Spinactinospora alkalitolerans: one gene and its partners. The protein of the gene in region 1 interacts with the protein of each later gene in a pairwise test. Links are inferred from orthologs where the notes say so. Each region holds a gene or a part of one and is shown in the gene's direction. Other genes may lie near its edges.

Evidence for each region. Proteins that work in one complex are often made in the same cells at the same time.
Region 2: the proteins of dnaE (region 1) and HDA32_RS04580 interact in binary tests that used the Escherichia coli proteins (3 or more experiments, as listed by UniProt). The link is inferred for Spinactinospora alkalitolerans from one-to-one orthologs.
Region 3: the proteins of dnaE (region 1) and rplL interact in binary tests that used the Escherichia coli proteins (3 or more experiments, as listed by UniProt). The link is inferred for Spinactinospora alkalitolerans from one-to-one orthologs.

Annotation. Positions count from the first base shown.
Region 1 is NZ_JACCCC010000001.1:4,114,323-4,123,215, reverse strand. Bases 2,732-6,842 are described here. They hold dnaE (DNA polymerase III subunit alpha), read left to right. Parts: upstream 2,732-3,117; coding sequence 3,118-6,642; downstream 6,643-6,842. Other genes in these bases: HDA32_RS18255 (PadR family transcriptional regulator), read left to right, coding at 6,812-6,842. In the rest of the region: HDA32_RS18270 (endonuclease/exonuclease/phosphatase family protein), read right to left, coding at 120-1,394; HDA32_RS18265 (AraC family transcriptional regulator), read right to left, coding at 1,551-2,555; more of HDA32_RS18255, read left to right, coding at 6,843-7,609; HDA32_RS18250 (DinB family protein), read right to left, coding at 7,699-8,217; HDA32_RS18245 (hypothetical protein), read left to right, coding at 8,363-8,893. UniProt on the Escherichia coli protein: DNA polymerase III is a complex, multichain enzyme responsible for most of the replicative synthesis in bacteria. This DNA polymerase also exhibits 3' to 5' exonuclease activity. The alpha chain is the DNA polymerase catalytic subunit.
Region 2 is NZ_JACCCC010000001.1:973,323-978,233, forward strand. What follows is about bases 2,134-4,911. They hold HDA32_RS04580 (pyridoxal phosphate-dependent aminotransferase), read left to right. Parts: upstream 2,134-2,823; coding sequence 2,824-3,999; downstream 4,000-4,911. Other genes in these bases: HDA32_RS04575 (BlaI/MecI/CopY family transcriptional regulator), read left to right, coding at 2,310-2,714; HDA32_RS04585 (class I SAM-dependent methyltransferase), read left to right, coding at 4,186-4,842. In the rest of the region: HDA32_RS04565 (NAD(P)H-dependent amine dehydrogenase family protein), read right to left, coding at 1-956; HDA32_RS04570 (SDR family NAD(P)-dependent oxidoreductase), read left to right, coding at 1,239-2,123. UniProt on the Escherichia coli protein: Shows aminotransferase activity with methionine and histidine as substrates, and to a lesser extent also with phenylalanine.
Region 3 is NZ_JACCCC010000001.1:5,534,201-5,539,275, reverse strand. What follows is about bases 2,134-5,075. They hold rplL (50S ribosomal protein L7/L12), read left to right. Parts: upstream 2,134-3,382; coding sequence 3,383-3,769; downstream 3,770-5,075. Other genes in these bases: rpoB (DNA-directed RNA polymerase subunit beta), read left to right, coding at 4,538-5,075; rplJ (50S ribosomal protein L10), read left to right, coding at 2,759-3,280; HDA32_RS24650 (SCO4651 family lipoprotein), read left to right, coding at 2,134-2,429. Also shown: rplK (50S ribosomal protein L11), read left to right, coding at 204-632; rplA (50S ribosomal protein L1), read left to right, coding at 715-1,413; more of HDA32_RS24650, read left to right, coding at 1,662-2,133. UniProt on the Escherichia coli protein: The binding site for several of the GTPase factors involved in protein synthesis (IF-2, EF-Tu, EF-G and RF3). Is thus essential for accurate translation.

The DNA of each region.
Region 1 (8,893 bases):
GCTCGGGTCCACTGTGCCGCCGGAGCTGCGCGCACCGCGGCAGCCGACTCCCTGTGCGAGCCCGACCGTCGGACATCAGCGGACATCAGTGAGTACAGCGGTTCGTTCCGGCGCGCCGGTCAGCGGCGGTGCAGGTCCAGCCAGGTCAGGCGGTGGTCGGAGGAGGGGAAGGGGTGCTCGCCGGTCAGCCGGGACAGCGGGTCGTCAGCGGTCGGCCAGAACACGCCGCCGCGCACCGGCAGGCCGCGCGAGGGCAGGACATAGTCCACGCGCAGGTTGCCGGGGGCCGGGTCGTCGGCGAAGTCGGCGGTGTCGGCGGCGGCCGGACCGGAGTGGCCGGTGTTCGCGCCGCCCTGGTCCTCGGCCGCCTCGGCGGCCCCTTCGCTGCGCGGCAGCACGGTGCCGTTGACGCGGGGGGCGCCGAGCAGTTGCGAGACGGCCTCGGGGTGGCCGTCGCCGTCATTGGGGTCGGCGTTGAGGTCGCCGGCGACGACGAACGCCGATCCCGGCCTCAGGCCGCCGCGCCGGCCCTCGTCGTCGTAGATGTAGCGGCCGCGGCCGGGGGTGACGTAGTCGGCCCAGAACCGGATCTCGTCGTGGTTGCGGGCCACGTTGCGGCGCTCGGGGCCGTCGAAGGCGGGCGGGGTCGGGTGGGCGACCAGGAAGTGCACGCTGCGCCCGCGGCCGACGCGCACGGGGACGTCCCAGTGGCTCTTCGATGACAGCCGCAGCGCCTCCAGCTCCTCGGCCGAGTAGAAGTCCGCGCCGGTCTCCGGGTCCGTGGGCAGCAGCGCGCCGGGCATGTCGGCCCACCGGAACTCCTGGAAGGTGCGCACCCGGTCGGTGTCGATGGGGTACCTGGAGTAGACGACCATCCCGTACTGGCCGGGGAAGGCGCCGAATCCCAGCGCGTCGTCGCCGTAGCCCGCCTCGCCGGGTTCGGTGACGGCGCGGCCGTCGTTGTCGAGGTCGAACCCCGAGGCGACGCCGGTGTTGGAGGGCGCGGTGTAGCGGTAGGGGTAGTCGACGGCCCTGGCGCCGTTGTGCCCGACGGACAGGTAGTTGTCCTGGAACAGCCGGGCGGCGGTGCCCTCGTCGTCGTGGTCGAACTCGTTGATCAGCAGCACATCGGGCCGGGCGCGCTGGATGATCTCGGCGACGTTGCGGGCCTGGGCGTCGTCGCGGGTGGACAGGTCCTCGATCAGCTCCCCCTCGGCGGGGCGGTTCAGCGAGGCGTTGAAGGTGGCGAAGCGGACGCCTGCGCCGGAGGAGCCGGGGGAGCGGGCCGGTGCGTCGCCGGTGTCGGCGGCGGCGGGCGCGGCACCGAGCAGGAGCGCCGCGGTGAGCGCGGCGGACAGCGCCGCGGGCGGGAGGAGGCGGGGACGGGAGCGCATGGGGTGCCCTTCTCGGTCTCTCGGTCACTGGGCGAAGGAGCGGGAACCGACGGGGGTGCCGTCGCGGACCGTGTCTCGTCAGGGTCGTGTCTAGCGCCGCCGGACCAACCGCGGCGCTCGCCGGTGTGGCGGGGCGGTGAACGGCGGGGCGGCCGGTCAACCGCGCCGGACCATATCGCGGGGGGACAGCCCGGTCCAGCGCTTGAAGGCGTGGTTGAAGGCCGCGCTGTCGGCGTAGCCCAGCCGCGCCGCGATGTCGGCGACCGGGGTCCTGCGGGCCAGCAGCTCCAGCGCCCGGGACCGGCGGGCCTCCTCCAGCAGGTCCCGGAAGGACGCCCCGTGCTCGTTCAGCCGGCGCCGCAGGGTGCGCGGGCTCAGGGCCACCGCGCGGGCCACCGTCTCCAGGTCCACCGAGGCCAGGTCGTGCGCGATGTGCCGGCGGACCGCGGTGACGACGGCCGCCTCGCTGCGGCGCGCGGTGATCCGCTGCGCCTCCTGCGCGCACCACCGGTGGGTGTGCGGATCGGCCTGGGGCAGCGGCCGGTCGCAGTGCTCGGGCGCGATGAGGACCTCGTCGTGCGCCGAGTCGAACTCCAGTGAGGGGCCGAACACCTCCTCGTAGGGGGCGGCGTTCTCGGGCTGGGGAAAGCTGGTCCGCAGCGCCTCGAAGGGGATGGACTCGCCCAGGATCTGGTGCTGGACGGTCCGGATCGAGGCGGCGTCGCGTTCGAGGGCGAACCGGCGGGCCCAGGCCGGCAGGTGCTCCGCCGTCAGCCGCCAGCGCAGCAGCCCGCCCTCCAGTCCGAAGTCCCAGTGGCACAGCGCGAAGCTGCCCGGCAGGGTCCGGCGGGCGTAGTCCACCGCATCGCCGAGGGTGGCGCTGGAGGCGAGTCCGAGGCCCCAGACGCCGAACGTCGTGAAGTGGTAGCGGCGGCCGGCGATGAGCCCCAGGTGCGGCACGTGCGGCAGGGCCTCCAGCAGGTTGCGGATCACCCCCAGTTCCTGCTCGGCCTCGATCTCCCGCATCGGATCGGTGAGCAGCTCGGGTGTCATGCCGGTTCCGGCGAGGCACGCCTGCGGCGTGAGGCCGTGCTCGCTGCCGACGCCCGTCAGCACGAGTGCGGTGTTGACGCCCCGCCGGGGCAGTGCCGCTGCTCCCATCAGTGGACCCTTCCGTGGCCGGAACTATCAAGTATCAGGCCACGGATCCGGTGGCGGCCAGCGCGTGCGCCGATTTATGTTGGACGCGTTCCGCGCAATGGGGAGGAGAAGTGTCGGGAGGGGCATGACTCCGACGTGGGAGGGGCCTTCCCAAGCGCCGGGGCCGGGGTGTGCGCGCCGCACCGTCCGGCCGAGGCGTCGCCGCGGACGACGCGCGACCATCCGTCGCGCCGCGGGCCCTGAGCCGTTCTTGAGGGGGATACGGTCCGGGGCCCGCTTTTTCGTGCCACCGCGACCGCGCATGGTCCGCGGCCTCCTCCCCGCGGCGCTTCGCGCCGGCTGCGAGCGCGCTCCCGCCCCTCCCGTCCGCCCCGTCCGGCACCGGCGGCCCGGTGCGCCCTCCTCGCCGCGGCCGGCCCGACACGCCGGTGGCACGGCGCTCATCAGGGCGAGCGCGGCGCGTGCGATTTCCGACCCCGCGAACCGGGTCCGCAGAGGCCGTGACGGGCATAGGCTCGTGAGTCACCACCAGTCCACCGAGCCGCAATGGGGTAATCGCGTCATGGCCGACTCCTTCGTCCACCTGCACGTTCACACCGAGTACTCGATGCTCGACGGAGCGGCCAGGCTGAAGCAGTTGTTCGAGGTGGCGCAGGCGGAGAAGATGCCGGCCGTCGCCATGACCGACCACGGCAACATGCACGGCGCCTTCGACTTCTACACGCAGGCCCGGGCCGCCGGCGTCACCCCGGTCATCGGCGTCGAGGCCTACGTGGCGCCGGAGTCGCGCCACCACAAGAAGCCGGTCCGGTGGGGCGACCCGGGCCAGAAGAGCGACGACGTCTCCGGTGGCGGCGCGTTCAACCACATGACGATGTGGGCGCAGAACAAGGAGGGCCTGCACAACCTCTTCAAGCTGAACTCGCGGGCCTCCATCGAGGGCCACTTCCGCAAGCCCCGCATGGACATGGAGCTCATCAGCGAGTACGCCAAGGGGATCATCGCGACGACGGGGTGCCCCTCTGGCGCGGTGCAGACCCGGCTGCGGCTCGGCCAGTTCGACGAGGCCATCAAGGTCGCGGCCCGGTACCGCGACATCTTCGGGCCGGAGAACTACTTCGTCGAGCTCATGGACCACGGCCTCGACATCGAGAGCCGGGTCCGCGACGGCCTGGTGGAGATCGCCAAGCAGCTCGGCCTGCGCTTCGTCGTCACCAACGACTCGCACTACACCTACGAGAACGAGCGCGACGCCCACGACGCCCTGCTGTGCATCCAGACCGGGTCGCAGTTGGCCGACCCCAACCGGTTCAAGTTCGGCGGCTCCGGCTACTTCCTCAAGACCGCCGACGAGATGCGCGCCATCGACACCTCCGAGGCCTGGCAGCAGGGGTGCCGCAGCACGCTGGAGATCGCCGAGATGGTCGACGCCTCCGGCATGTTCGACTACTACGACCTCATGCCGAAGTACCCCATCCCCGAGGGGGAGACCGAGGAGGGCTTCTTCCGCAAGGAGGTCCTGCGCGGCCTGGAGCGGCGCTTCCCCGACGAGGTTCCGGACAACTACGTCAAGCAGGCCGAGTACGAGATCGACGTCATCGTCCAGAAGCGCTACCCGTCCTACTTCCTCGTGGTGGCCGACTTCATCAACTGGTCCAAGGAGAACGGCATCCGGGTGGGGCCGGGCCGCGGCTCGGCCGCGGGATCGCTGCTGGCCTACGCGCTGGGCATCACCGACCTCGACCCGCTGCCGCACAGCCTGATCTTCGAGCGGTTCCTCAACCCCGAGCGCGAGTCGCCGCCCGACATCGACATCGACTTCGACGAGCGCCGACGCGGCGACGTCATCCGCTACGTCACCGAGAAGTACGGCCAGGACAAGGTCGCCATGATCGCGACCTTCGGCACCATTAAGGCCAAGGCCGCCGTCAAGGACGCCTCGCGCGTCCTGGGCTTCCCCTACGCGCTGGGCGACCGCGTCTCCAAGGCGTTCCCGCCCGCCGTCATGGGCAAGGACATCCCGCTCTCGGGCATCTTCGACGAGAAGCACTCCCGCTACAGCGAGGCGGGCGAGCTGCGCAAGCTCTACGACGAGGACACCGACGTCAAGCAGGCCATGGACCTCGCCCAGGGGCTCGAGGGCCTGATCCGCCAGACCGGCGTGCACGCGGCCGGCGTCATCATGAGTTCGGAGACCATCACCGACCACATCCCGGTGATGCGCCGCGACTCCGACGGCGTCATCATCACGCAGTTCGACTACCCGACCTGCGAAACGCTCGGCCTGATGAAGATGGACTTCCTGGGCCTGCGCAACCTCACCATCATCGACGACTGCCTGAAGAACATCGAGGCCAACCGGGGCGAGAAGGTCGACCTGCTCCGCCTGCCCCTGGACGACGAGAAGGCCTTCGAGCTCCTGGGCCGCGGCGACACCCTCGGGGTCTTCCAGTTCGACGGCGGGCCGATGCGCTCCCTGCTGCGCCAGATGCGCCCCGACCACTTCGAGGACATCTCCGCCGTCGGCGCGCTGTACCGCCCGGGCCCGATGGGCGCCAACTCCCACATCAACTACGCGCTGCGCAAGAACGGCCAGCAGGAGATCACCCCGATCCACCCGGAGCTGGCCGAACCGCTCAAGGACATCCTGGGCACGACCTACGGCCTGATCGTGTACCAGGAGCAGGTCATGCAGATCGCCCAGCAGGTCGCCGGGTACACGCTCGGACAGGCCGACCTGCTGCGCCGGGCCATGGGCAAGAAGAAGAAGGAGGTCCTGGACAAGGAGTTCAAGCCCTTCAGCGAGGGCATGAAGGCCAACGGGTTCTCCGACGAGGCGATCAAGACGCTGTGGGACATCCTGGTCCCCTTCTCCGACTACGCCTTCAACAAGGCGCACAGCGCCGCCTACGGCCTGATCTCCTACTGGACCGCCTACCTCAAGGCCAACTACGCGGCCGAATACATGGCGGGCCTGCTGACCTCGGTCGGCGACGACAAGGACAAGAGCGCGCTCTACCTCAACGAGTGCCGCCGCATGAAGATCAAGGTGCTGCCGCCCGACGTCAACGAGTCCGACTCCACCTTCACCCCGCGCGGCTCCGACGAGATCCGCTTCGGGCTCTCGGCGATCCGCAACGTCGGCGGCAACGTCGTCGACGGCATCGTCAAGGCCCGCACGGAGAAGGGCAAGTTCGGCGGCTTCGCCGACTTCCTGGACAAGGTGCCGGCCCAGGTCTGCAACAAGCGGGTCGTGGAGTCGCTGGTCAAGGCCGGGGCATTCGACGAGTTCAGCCACCCGCGCAAGGGCCTGGTGATGGTCCACGAGCAGGCGATCGACGCCATCATCGGCCACAAGCGCGCCGAGGCGGCCGGGCAGGACTCCCTGTTCGGCGGCATCGCCGAGCCGGAGTCCGGCATCCAGGTGGTGCCCGACATCCCCGAGGGGGAGTGGGACAAGACCACGCTGCTGAGCTTCGAGCGGGAGATGCTCGGCCTCTACGTCTCCGACCACCCGCTGCTCGGCCTGGAGGGGCTGCTGTCCTCCAGCACCGACTGCGGCATCGCCGAGCTGGCCGACCGCCCCGACGGCACCATGGTCACCGTCGGCGGTCTGCTGTCGGGGCTGACCCGCAAGGTCACCAAGCAGGGCAACTCCTGGGCGATGGCCAACCTGGAGGACCTGGGCGGCGCCATCGACTGCATGATCTTCCCCAACACCTACCAGCTGTGCTCGCAGGTCCTGGCCGAGGACGCGGTGCTGTTCATCAAGGGCCGCCTGGACCGCCGCGAGGACACGCCCAAGCTCATCGCCATGGAGGTCATCCAGCCCGACCTCTCCCAGGTCGGCCAGGAGCAGCCGGTCGTGGTGTCGATGCCGCTGGGCCGGGTGCGCAGGGAGACGATCACCGAGTTCCGCGACATCCTCACCCGCAACCAGGGGCAGACCCAGGTGCACCTGCAGGTGCACAACGGACCGCGGACCACGGTGTTCGCCCTGGACGACCGGTTGCGGGTCAGCCCTTCGCCGGAGCTGATGGGCGACCTCAAGGCGCTGCTGGGCTCCAACTGCCTCGGTGGCGTGTAGCCGCGCCCGCGCCCGCGACGGGCCCGCCGCTCCCGGTAGGGGGTGGCGGGCCCGTCGTCGTTTCCGGGGGGATCCGGAGAAGGCCGTTGACCGCGGTAGATTAGCGATATATCGTAGAAGTATCTCGATACCAGGTGACCTATCGAAGGGTAAAAAGGGGGAGTGTGCGATGGCGGCGATGGCGATGCCGTGGAAGTGGGGCGGCGATCCGCGCCGGACGGAGGGCGGCTGGGAGGTCCCCGAGGGCGAGGAGGGCGCACGAGGGGGGCGGCGGGGCCACCGCCACTGCGGCCCGCGCCCGTTCTGGATGGCCATGGGCGGCGGTCCGCGCGGCGGAGGGTTCCACCCGCCGCGGCCGCCGGGCGGGCCGTGGGGCGGCCAGCCCCCGTTCGGTCCCGGCGGCAGCCCGTTCGAGTTCTTCTTCGGCGGCGGCCGGGGTCCGCGGCGGGGGCGCGGACCCCGGGCCCGGCGCGGTGACGTGCGCACCGGGATCCTGCTGCTGCTGTCCGAGGAGCCGCGCAGCGGCTACGAGATCATCCGGGAGGGCCGGGAGCGCAGCCGCGGCGCGTGGCGGCCCAGTCCGGGCTCGGTCTATCCGATGCTGCAGCAGTTGGAGGACGAGGGCCTGGTGCGCCCGGCCGAGAGCGCGGGCGGCGGCCGGCGCCGCCCGTTCGAGCTCAGCGACGAAGGCCGGCGCTACGTCGAGGACAACGCAGGGGAGCTCACCCCGCCGTGGGAGGCCGTGGCCGAGGAGTTCGAGGACACCCACGCCGACTTCGCCGAGATCAGCGGGCTGGCCGCGCAGTTGTCGGCGGCGGCGGTCCAGGTGGCCCAGGCCGGCACGCCCGAGCAGTCGGCCAGGGCCAAGCGGCTGCTGGCCGACACCCGGCGCGGGCTCTACCGGATCCTGGCCGAGGACGACGCCGCGGACGCCGGCGACGGGGACGACGAGGACGCCGACGGGTGACGCCGGAGGCCGGGCGGCGGGCGCTCGTGCGTGGAGAGCGGCGCCAGGGTCGGCGGCGGATCCGGGCGGGCGCGCACGGAGCCCGGCCTTCAGTCGCCGGTCACGCCGTCGGCCATTTCCCTGAGGACGTCGAGGTGGCCGTTGTGCCGGGCGGTCTCCTCCAGCATGTGCAGCAGCACCCAGCGCAGCGTGGCCGGCTGCTCGCCGGGAGGGGAGCGCCGGGCCGCGCCGCACAGTTCCACCCGCGCGGCGATCCCGCGGGAGCGCTCGCACTGGGCGTCGTACTCGTCGAGGAGGTCGGCCAGCGGGCGCCGGGCTCCGAGGCGCCACTCGGCGTCGGGGTCGTCGGAGGTGTAGGGGCCCCGGTCGGGCAGGCCGAGCAGCATGACCTCGAACCAGAGGTGCTCCACCCAGCGCAGGTGCGAGACGATTCCGCCGATCGACATCAGAGGTGACGCGCTCAGCGGGGCCGCGGCCGCGAGCGAGGGATCGAGCCCGGCGCATTTGTACCTGACGGTGGCGCGGTGCCGGTCGAGCCACGCGTTGAGGAGGGTGCGCTCGTCGGCGGCCGCCGGCGGGGCGATGCGGGGATCGATGACGGTGCTCATGCGGCCATTGTCATGACCCGCCCACCCCGGCACCACTGGTTTTCGGGTCCGCGGCAGGGGATACATTCGATGCGCGCGCCGATCCGGCGCGATGTCGGTGACGCCGGAGACCGGGGAGAGGGCGGAACAGGATGGGCCTGCGGTGATGGGGCGACAGCTCGCCATGGGGGGCGCGGCACTGGGCGCCGTCACGGTGCTCGGCGTGCCGCTGGGGCTGCTGTGGTGGATGATCGCGCCGCGCGCCGAGGTGACCGCGACCGGGTCGGGGACGACGCTGCCCTACCCGGTGTCGGAGACCTTGTTCGCGGCCGAGGGCTACTTCGCCATCATGACGCTGGTGGCCGGGCTGGTGTGCGGCTACGTCGGCTACGTCGTGCAGTACCGCTTCGCGGCGTGGCTGCGCGCGGACCTGCGCCTGGCCACGCTGCTCGGCCTCGCCGTCGGCGCGGTGGCCGCCTCGCTGATCGCCTGGGGCATCGGCGTCGCCCTCGACGCGGGCGACTACGAACGCGCGCTCGCCGCCGCGGAGCGGGGCGACGTCATCTCCTCCGGCCTGCAACTGCGTTCCCACAGCGCGCTGCTGCTGTGGCCCTTCGTGGCGGTTCTGCAGTTCGGCCTGTTCGACGCCGTGAGCATCTGGCGCCACGACCTGCCGCACCTGCGCACCGACGCCTCC
Region 2 (4,911 bases), 3.1 Mb from region 1 along the record:
GCGTTGACCGCGTAGGCCGCCGCGCCGATCAGCCCGGGGGAGAAGTCCTCGATCCGCAGGACGTAGTCCGGCAGCCCCTCCACCCGCAGCACCACGCCCGGATCGCCCCACGGCCGGACGTGCGCGGCATCGCTCTTGTAGACGCATTCGACGTCGATGATCGGCCGTCCGCCGATCGTGGCCAGGTAGTTCCAGCGCGACGCCGCCACCGTGCCGGCCCCCAGGGTCCCCGCCGCGGTCTCGAACGCGGCCGGTGCGGTCGCCACCTCGTCGCGGGCCTCCACGTCGTCCAGCTCCAGGCCCAGCCCTTCGGCCACCAGGTGGATGCTCTCGGTGTAGATCTGCTCGTGGAAGGCGCGGAACGGCCGGATCGCGCGCTCGTAGTCCTCCGGGGACCGCGACAGCCCCATGAGGCCGACCACGACGTCGCGGGAGGGATTGCCGGCCAGGTCGGAGCACTCGCGCAGGAATATGTGGTCGATGCGCATGCCCAGGCCGGTGACGGTGAGCGGCAGCACCTCCGACATGAACCCCGGATTGACCCCGGTGCCGTGCAGGGACACGCCGCCCTCGGCGCAGGCCGCCTCCAGCCGTGCGACCATCGCCGGGCCCTGGGCGCGCGGGTAGGTGAAGCCCGTTGTGGTGACGACGTTCTTGCCCGAGCCCAGCAGGGCGCAGATGGTCCGGGCGTCCAGGTCGGAGTCCTCGGAGAAGTAGGCCGAGGGGAGCGGCATGTGCGCCACGCAGTCGGCCTCCATGGCGAGGACCTCGTCGATGTCGCCGGTGGCCCGGACCCCCACGTCGCCGAGCCCTGCGAGCTCGCCGGCGTCCCGGCCGACCTTGTCGGGCGCGTGTACGTAGACTCCGACCAGCTCGAACTCGGGTCGGGTGATCAGCGCGCGGAGGGCTGCTCCGCCCACCGTGCCCGTCGCCCACTGGATCACGCGGATCGGCACGATCGGCCTCCGGCTCGTTGTGGATACCTGCGGTACCGGATCAGGCAAGGCTGAGCGGGGACCACCGAATCTACCAACGCGGCGCCGCGGAGTACGAGGGTGGCGAACAAGGCGTTTCCTCCTCCCGCCCCCACTCCCTCCGGACGGGATCCGGCTTCCGCGGTAAGCGGCTTCGAGCCCCGCCGAGTCGCACACCCGGGCCGGAATCGGGTAGTTAGATTCAAGGTCGCCGAGCCTCCGCTCCACGGGCGCGGCGAACACGGCTGCAAGCGAGGAGGAGAAATGACTGAACTGCGGTTCGACGGGCGAGTGGCCATCGTCACCGGTGCCGGGCAGGGGCTGGGCCGGGCGCACGCCCTCGGACTCGCAGCGCGCGGTGCCAAGGTCGTCGTCAACGAGGCCGACGGCGCAGCCGAGACCGGTGGCGCGGCAGCGGAGGTCGTCGAGCAGATCCGCGGCAAGGGCGGTTCAGCCCTGGCCCACACCGGCGACATCGCGACCGAGGAGGGCGCGCAGTCGCTGGTGGAGGAGGCGCTCGACGTGTTCGGCCGGGTCGACGTCGTCGTCAACAACGCCGGCATCCTGCGCGACAAGTCGTTCAAGAACATCACGGTCGCCGAGTGGGACGACGTGGTCAACATGCACCTGCGCGGCTCCTTCCTGGTCTCCCGGGCGGCGTTCAGCCACCTGCGCGAGCACGGCTACGGCCGCATCATCAACACCACGTCGCCGTCCGGGCTGTTCGGCAACTTCGGGCAGAGCAACTACTCGGCGGCCAAGATGGGCGTCGTCGGGCTGACCAAGTCGCTGTCCATCGAGGGCGCCAAGTACGACATCACCGCCAACGCCATCGCGCCGGTCGCCTACACCCGGATGACCGAGGACGCCTTCCCGGCCGAGGCGGCGACGAGGCTGCGCCCGGAGCAGGTGACGCCCCTGGTGGTCTGGCTCGCGCACGAGGACTGCACGACGACCGGGGAGGTCTACTCCGTGGGCGGCGGCCGCGTCGCCCGGGTGTTCGTCGCGGAGGGGCCCGGTGTCGTGATCCCCGACGCCGGCGCCGAGGACATCCACGACAACTGGCCCGACATCAACGCCGAGAGCCCCTACGTCATCCCGCGCAACCTGGCCGAGCAGGCGCAGGTCCACCTCCAGGGGCTGATGTAGCCCCTCCGGGGCCTCCCGGCGCCGCGGCCCGGTCGCCGTAGAGGCCACGGAAACGACGCCGCACCTACCGAAACCGCCGCTCCGGCGGCGGTGCGGGTGGTGAAACGGGCGGTTTCGTCCGGCGGCAGGTGCGTATCTGTTCGGCCGGTCGCGTTTCACCGCACGGCCCCGGCCTTCGCTTCTAGCATGGCCGGACGGAGGTGGGGGAGGGTGAAGGTAAGGGAGTTCGGCGAACTGGAGGCGGCGATCATGGACGCGCTCTGGAGGGCCGATCAGCCGCTCGTCGTGCGCGAAGTGCGCGAGACGATGACCTACGACCGCGACATCGCCTATACGACCGTCATGACGGTGGCCAACATCCTGTACCACAAGGGGATGCTGAACCGGGAGAAGGCGGGGCGGGCGTGGCGCTACTGGCCTTCGGAGTCGCGCGAGGAGCACACCGCGCGGGTCATGAGCGAGGTGCTCAGCGAGAGCGGCGACCGGGGCGCGGCCATGCTCCGCTTCATCGAGCGCTTCAGCGACGAGGAGATGAGCCGGCTGCACGAGGTCCTGGCCGAGGTCAGGACCCGCAGGGGGATCGCGTCCTAGTACCGGGTCCCGCATCGGCCGTGCGGATGCGCCCGGTCCCGGCCGGTTCGGTCCAGCGGGCCTCCGGCCGCAGCCCCGGCGGACCGGGCGCGCCCTATGCTGGCTTGCTGTGGATGAACCGCTTGTCGCACGCATGCGCGGATTCGGCGAGACGATCTTCGCCGAGATGACGCAGTTGGCCATCGAGACCGAAGCCGTCAACCTCGGGCAGGGCTTTCCCGACACCGACGGCCCGCGGTCGCTGCTGGAGGGGGCGGCGCGCAGGATCGAGCAGGGCGTCAACCAGTACCCGCCCGGCCCCGGGCGCCCCGAACTGCGGGCGGCGGTGGCGGCCGACCGCCGCAGCCGCCACGGGCTGGACTACGACCCCGGTGCCGAGGTCTACATCACCGTCGGCGCGACGGCCGGCATCGCGGCGAGCGTGCTGGGCGTGGTGGAGCCCGGCGACGAGGTCGTGCTCTTCGAGCCGATGTACGACTCCTACGCCGCGGTCATCGCGCTGGCCGGCGGCGTGCGGCGCCCGGTCACGCTGCGCCCTTCCGGGGCCGACGGCAGATTCGTGTTCGACCCCGATGAGCTGCGGGCCGCGATCGGACCGCGGACCCGCGCCATCATCGTCAACTCCCCGCACAACCCCACCGGTACGGTGTTCACCGCCGAGGAGCTGGAGACCATCGCCGCGGTCTGCGGGGAGCACGACCTCATCGCCATCACCGACGAGGTCTACGAGCACCTGACCTTCGACGGCGCCGCGCACATCCCGCTGGCCTCGCTGCCGGGGATGCGCGAACGCACGCTGTCGGTCTCCTCGGTGGGCAAGACGTTCTCGGTCACCGCCTGGAAGACCGGCTGGGTGACGGGCCCCGGCCCGCTCGTGCGCGCGGTGCGCACGGTCAACCAGTTCCTCACGTTCAGCGCCAACGGCGCCCTGCAACTGGCGATCGCCGACGCGCTGCGCGACGAGATGGACTGGGTGCGCGCCCAGCGCGACGCGCTGCAGGCCAAGCGCGACCGCCTGGCCGAGGGGCTGCGCACCGCCGGCTTCGGCGTGCTGCGCCCGCAGGGCACCTACTTCGTGATGGCCGACATCCGCCCGCTGGGTTTCACCGACGGCGTCGAACTGGCCCGCGCCCTGCCCCGCACGGCCGGCGTGGTCACCGTCCCGGCCCAGGTGTTCTACGACAACCAGGAGGAGGGGCGCCACCTGGTCCGCTTCGCGTTCTGCAAGCAGGACGCCGTCCTGGACGAGGCGATCGCCCGCCTGATCCGGCACGCGAAGCGCTGACCCCGGACACGACGCGGGGGAGGAGGGGCCCGGAGGTCCCTTTCCTCCAACCGAGCCGATCGAGGCACCCGCGTGCCGGCTCCGGCCCGGTGCTGTGGATAACGTGCCCTGTGCCGCATCGTGAGCGGCACCGGACGACCCGCACGGAAAAGCGTCCCGACCAGGACGGAAAGAAGGCGACCCGCAGTGACCACGCCCACCCCCGCCATGCCCGCCGAACTGCTGCGCGCGGCCGAGGCCGCGAAGGGCTTCATGCCCTCGGAGGAAGGGCTCGCCCTGTACGAGACCGCGCTGGCCCACGCCCCGCTGGGGCCGGTCCTGGAGATCGGCACCTACTGCGGCAAGTCCACCGTCTTCCTGGGCGCGGCCGTCCGGCAGACCGGCGGGACGGTCGTCACCGTGGACCACCACCACGGCTCCGAGGAGCACCAGGAGGGCTGGGAGTACCACGATCCCACCATGGTGAACCCGGAGACCGGGATGCTCGACACCCTCGGGGCGTTCCGCTCGACCATGGCGGCCGCCGACCTGGAGGGCCACGTGATCGCGGTCGTCGGGCGATCCGCCGATGTCGCCCGGCTGTGGAGCACCCCTCTGGGCATGCTCTTCATCGACGGCGGCCACACCGAGGAGGCCGCCCAGGCCGACTACGCGGGCTGGAGTCCGCACGTCGCCCCGGGCGGCGCGCTGGTCATCCACGACGTGTTCCCGGACCCCGCCGACGGCGGCCGCCCGCCGTACAACATCTACCGCAGGGCGCTGGAGTCCGGTGAGTTCACCGAGACGCGGGTCCAAGGGTCGCTGCGCGTGCTGCGGCGCGGGGGCGGACGCGGCGCGCTATGATCACCGCCCCGCCACCCGCCACCGGAGCCGGGGTTAGCCGGGGTTGAGAGTCCTGTTAGAACAGGGATC
Region 3 (5,075 bases), 1.4 Mb from region 1 along the record:
CCCTTCGGGGCCGACCCACCGTGCCCCGCCCTCGGCGGGGCTTATTCGCGATCCGCCCGGGTCCCGGCGGACGCGCGGCTCTCCACGCAGGTGGTAGGTGGACCTCGGTCCGACTCCCTGCCGGTCGGGCCGGACCCGCGCCGTCTCCGCGGCGCGGGGACGAGGGACCCACAACACACAGCAAATCCGGCAAAGGACCCGAAATGCCTCCGAAGAAGAAGATCGCGGCGCTCGTCAAGGTTCAACTGCCCGCAGGACAGGCCACCCCGGCTCCGCCGGTCGGTACCGCCCTCGGCCCGCACGGCGTCAACATCATGGACTTCTGCAAGCAGTACAACGCTGCCACCGAAGCCCAGCGCGGCAACGTCATCCCCGTAGAGATCACCATCTTCGAGGACCGGTCGTTCAGCTTCGTCACCAAGACGCCGCCGGCCCCGAAGCTCATCCTCAAGGCCGCCGGCCTGGACAAGGGCGCCACGACCCCGAGCCGCAGCACCGCGGGTTCCATCACCCGCGACCAGGTGCGCGAGATCGCGCAGACCAAGCTGCCCGACCTCAACACCGGTGACCTCGAATCCGCCGAGAAGATCGTCGCCGGCACCGCCCGTTCCATGGGCATCGAGGTCAAGTAGCGCCCTGCGGCGCCGTCCGTCCTCCGTGGCAGGGCCAGGCGCTGGCCCGCACACCACAGGCCCCTTGAAACAGGAGTTTTCAGTGAAGCGCAGCAAGAACCACCGCAAGGCCTCCGAGCAGGTGGACCGCGACCGGCTGTACGCGCCGGTCGAGGCCGTCAAGCTCGCCAAGGAGACCATCTCCGTCAAGTTCGACCCGACCGTCGAGATCGCCCTGCGCCTGGGCGTCGACCCGCGCAAGGCCGACCAGATGGTCCGCGGCACCGTCAACCTGCCGCACGGCACCGGCAAGACCGCTCGGGTCCTGGTCTTCGCCACCGGTGACCGTGCCGAGCAGGCCCGCGCCGCGGGCGCCGACTACGTCGGCGACGACGACCTCGTCGAGGAGATCCAGAAGGGCTTCCTCGACTTCGACGCGGTCGTGGCCACCCCGGACCTGATGGGCAAGGTCGGTCGCCTGGGCCGGGTGCTCGGTCCGCGCGGCCTCATGCCCAACCCCAAGACCGGCACCGTCACCCCCGACGTCGCCAAGGCCGTCAGCGACATCAAGGGCGGCAAGATCGAGTTCCGGGTCGACCGGCACGGCAACCTGCACTTCATCATCGGCAAGGCCTCCTTCGGCGAGCAGCAGCTCATCGAGAACTACCAGGCCGCCCTGGACGAGGTGCTGCGGCTCAAGCCGTCGGCCGCCAAGGGCCGCTACGTCAAGAAGGCCACGCTGACCACCACGATGGGCCCCGGCATCCCGGTGGACCCGAACGCGGCGCGCGCCGTCGCCTAGTCGGCGCGTCCGCGGCGCCGCGGCGCGGCGATCGAGGGCAGCGGGGGCGCCCCGGCTCGGAGGATCCGAGCCGGGGCGCCCTTTTTCGCGCCCGCGCCCTCCATGCGGCCTCCATGCATGCCCCCGCCCGCCGTCCACCCGGCCCGATCCGGCGAAAAGCGGTGGAACCGTTGCCCGGGGCGACACGTCGCATGATTCGGGCAGGTCAACAGGCCGGTCACGAACGAGACGTCTTTGGAGTTTGATCGATGCTGCGAAAGTTCGCCGTCGCCGTCGCGGGCAGTGGTTTGGCAATGGTCGTCGCGGGGTGTTCGGCCCTCCCCGGCGCGGCGGGCGGTGCGAGCGTCACGGAGGTGCTCTCCAACCTGGTGAGCCAGACGCGCGAGGTCGAGAGCTACCGTGCCGAGATGACGACGTCGGGCAGCATGCAGGGGCAGGCCACCGAGATGACCCAGGAGATCACCTACTCCGGCACCCCCGAGCCCACCTACGAGATAACGATGGACCTCGGCACGAGCGGCACCAGCAGGGTGCTGATGCGCGGTGACGAGATCCTGGTGGAGGGCGACCCCTCCATGGGAGGCCCCGCGTGGCTGCGGTCGAGCGCGGCAGAGGGCACCCAGCAGCCCCAGGACCCGATGGCCGAACTGGAGAAGCTGCTCGCCGGCGAGGGCATCGAGGAGGCCGGATCCGAGGAGGTCAACGGCGTATCCACGACCAAGTACACCGGGACCTACAGCGTCGACCAGGCACTGGAGAACATCGACGACGCCGACGCCAAGGAGTCGGCGCAGCAGCTGTACTCCCAGTCGGGCGTCAGCGAGATGGCGTTCGAGGTGTGGGTGGACGACGAGGGCCTGCCGCGCAGGGTGAGCAGCGAGGCCGGTGACTTCACCAGCACCATGGACTTCCTGGAGTTCAACCAGCCCGTCGAGATCGAGTACCCGAGCGCGGACCAGATCGGCGACATGGACGACCTCATGGGCGACCTGGGCGACATGGGCGACATGAATTAGCGGCACCCGCTCCGGAAGCCGGCGAACGCATCCGGCGCGTTCGCCGGCCACCTGACCCCCGCACCGGTCCACCGGACCGTGCACGTCCCACTCACTCCCGGGCATCGGCTAACATTGGTAACTGCCGAAGACCGCCGGTCGTCACCCGTCGGGTGACCTAAGGTCCCATGCGAATGGGCGGCCCGCGCAGGTGTGGAGTGAGCTGCGATCACGCGTGCCCTCGTGCACGTGATCCCGTCGAGCCCCGTGCGCCTGCGCCGGGGCGTTTTTCATGCGCGCGCCCACTCGGATGGCTCCTTGGACCGGTGTTCACTGTTGGAAGGAGTCCCATGGCGAGGCCGGATAAGGCAGCCGCGGTCGCCGAGCTCAAGGAGGAATTCCAGAGCTCGGAGGGTGCCGTGCTGACCGAGTACCGTGGGCTCACTGTCGCGCAGGTCACCGAACTGCGCCGCAGCCTCGGCCAGAACGCGCGGTTCCGCGTCGTGAAGAACACGCTGACCAAGATCGCCGCCAACGAGGCCGGTCTGGACGAGCAGGTCCTGGACCTGTTCGAGGGCCCCTCCGCCATCACCTTCGTCAAGGGCGATGTGGTCGAGGCGGCCAAGGGTCTGCGTGACTTCGCCAGGGCGAACCCGCCGCTGGTGATCAAGGGCGGTGTGATCGACGGCAGGTCGATGACGCCGGAGGAGATCACCAGGCTGGCCGACCTTGAGTCCCGCGAGGTTCTGCTCTCGAAGCTGGCCGGTGCGCTGAAGGGCAAGCAGGGTCAGGCCGCTGCCCTGTTCCAGGCGCTGCCGTCCAAGACCGTGCGCCTGGCCCAGGCACTGCACGACAAGCGAGCGGAAGCCTAAGAACCCCAGAACCCCGCCGGCGCGCCGCGTGCGCCGGTGCCCGAAAGCCTCGGTGCGGCGCCAAGGGGCGGCCGCGCCGGAAGAGAAAGAGAGATCGCAACCATGGCGAAGCTCAGCACCGAAGAGCTGCTCGGCGCGTTCGAGGAGATGACCCTGCTGGAGCTCTCGGACTTCGTGAAGCAGTTCGAGGAGAAGTTCGACGTCACCGCCGCCGCCCCGGCCGCGGTCGTCGCCGCTCCGGGTGGTGGCGGCGGCGAGGCCGCCCCCGAGGAGGAGCAGAGCGAGTTCGACGTCGTCCTGGAGTCCGCCGGCGACAAGAAGATCCAGGTCATCAAGGAGGTCCGCAGCCTCACGAGCCTGGGTCTCAAGGAGGCCAAGGACCTGGTCGACAACGCTCCCAAGCCGCTGCTCGAGGGCGTCAACAAGGAGACCGCGGACAAGGCCAAGGAGGCCCTCGAGGGCGCCGGCGCCACCATCACCCTCAAGTAGTCGTCACCCGGCTGCGCGCGGGCGGTCGTCCCTTCGGGGGCGGCCGCCTCTTTGGGTTTTGACCTCGACCCCAGGATGGGACAGGCGCGCGGTCGGGCGATTCTCTCGCGTGGCCGCCGGGCCCGTGGACGGTAAATCGCCCTCACACGCGCGAAGCGCACGCCGACGTCGTCGGCACAGGCCGACACCATGGTTTCGGCCTGGCGATCACGGTGGCGGCGCGGGGGGCGCGGCGCCGGGGCGATCCTTTGAGGGGCCTTCGGCGCACGAGAGGATCGCCCGGTCACCGCGGATCCCTTCTATGGCCGAACTTCAAGACCCCCTGGAACCGGTGTTGGATCTCAAGGTCAGGATCAGAGGGAGGAGCTGTATGCGGGAAGGAACATCTTTCCCCGATGTCGACTGGCTCACACCTGTCCGGCCTGTGGGTCCTCTCACTGAGGGGGAATGGGGCGTTCTGTCGGATCTGGGCTTGACGGATCCGCCTGTTGGAGCGATGCTGCGTGGTGTCGTGACTGACTCCGAGGGTTGCTGTTGGACAGCGGTGTAGTATTCGGCTACACTGCCCTTTTGCGCTGCCCTTTGACGACTCCTGTGCCAGAGCCCGTACCTCGTGCCCGTTTTCTGCTTGAAATCCTGCTGGATCCGGGCCCCACGATACGTTCTCAGCCGTCGTGAAGAACCGTCCCTGTCTGTCGGTCCTTCAGAGTTCAGGGTCGTCCGGCGTGCGCGCGCATCAACCGCCACAAGCCTTCGGAAGGACCCCTGTTGGCAGCCTCGCGCAACGCCTCCGCTAACGCCCTTGGTCCGAACCGCGTTTCCTTCGCCCGCATTCAGGAACCACTCGAGGTCCCGAACCTTCTCGCCCTGCAGACCGAGTCCTTCGACTGGCTGCTCGGCAACGAGAAGTGGCGTGCCCGAGTCGAGGCGGCCCGTGACGCGGGCCGTAAGGACGTTCCGGAGCAGTCTGGCCTCGAAGAGATCTTCGAGGAGATCAGTCCCATCGAGGACTTCTCGGGCACGATGTCGCTGTCGTTCCGCGACCATCGCTTCGAGCCGCCCAAGTACTCCGAAGAGGAGTGCAAGGACAAGGACATGACCTACTCCGCCCCGATGTTCGTCACGGCGGAGTTCATCAACAACGAAACCGGTGAGATCAAGAGCCAGACGGTGTTCATGGGCGACTTCCCGCTCATGACCGCCAAAGGCACGTTCATCATCAACGGCACCGAGCGTGTCGTCGTGTCCCAGCTTGTCCGCTCTCCGGGCGTGTACTTCGACCGCCAGGTCGACAAGACCTCGGACA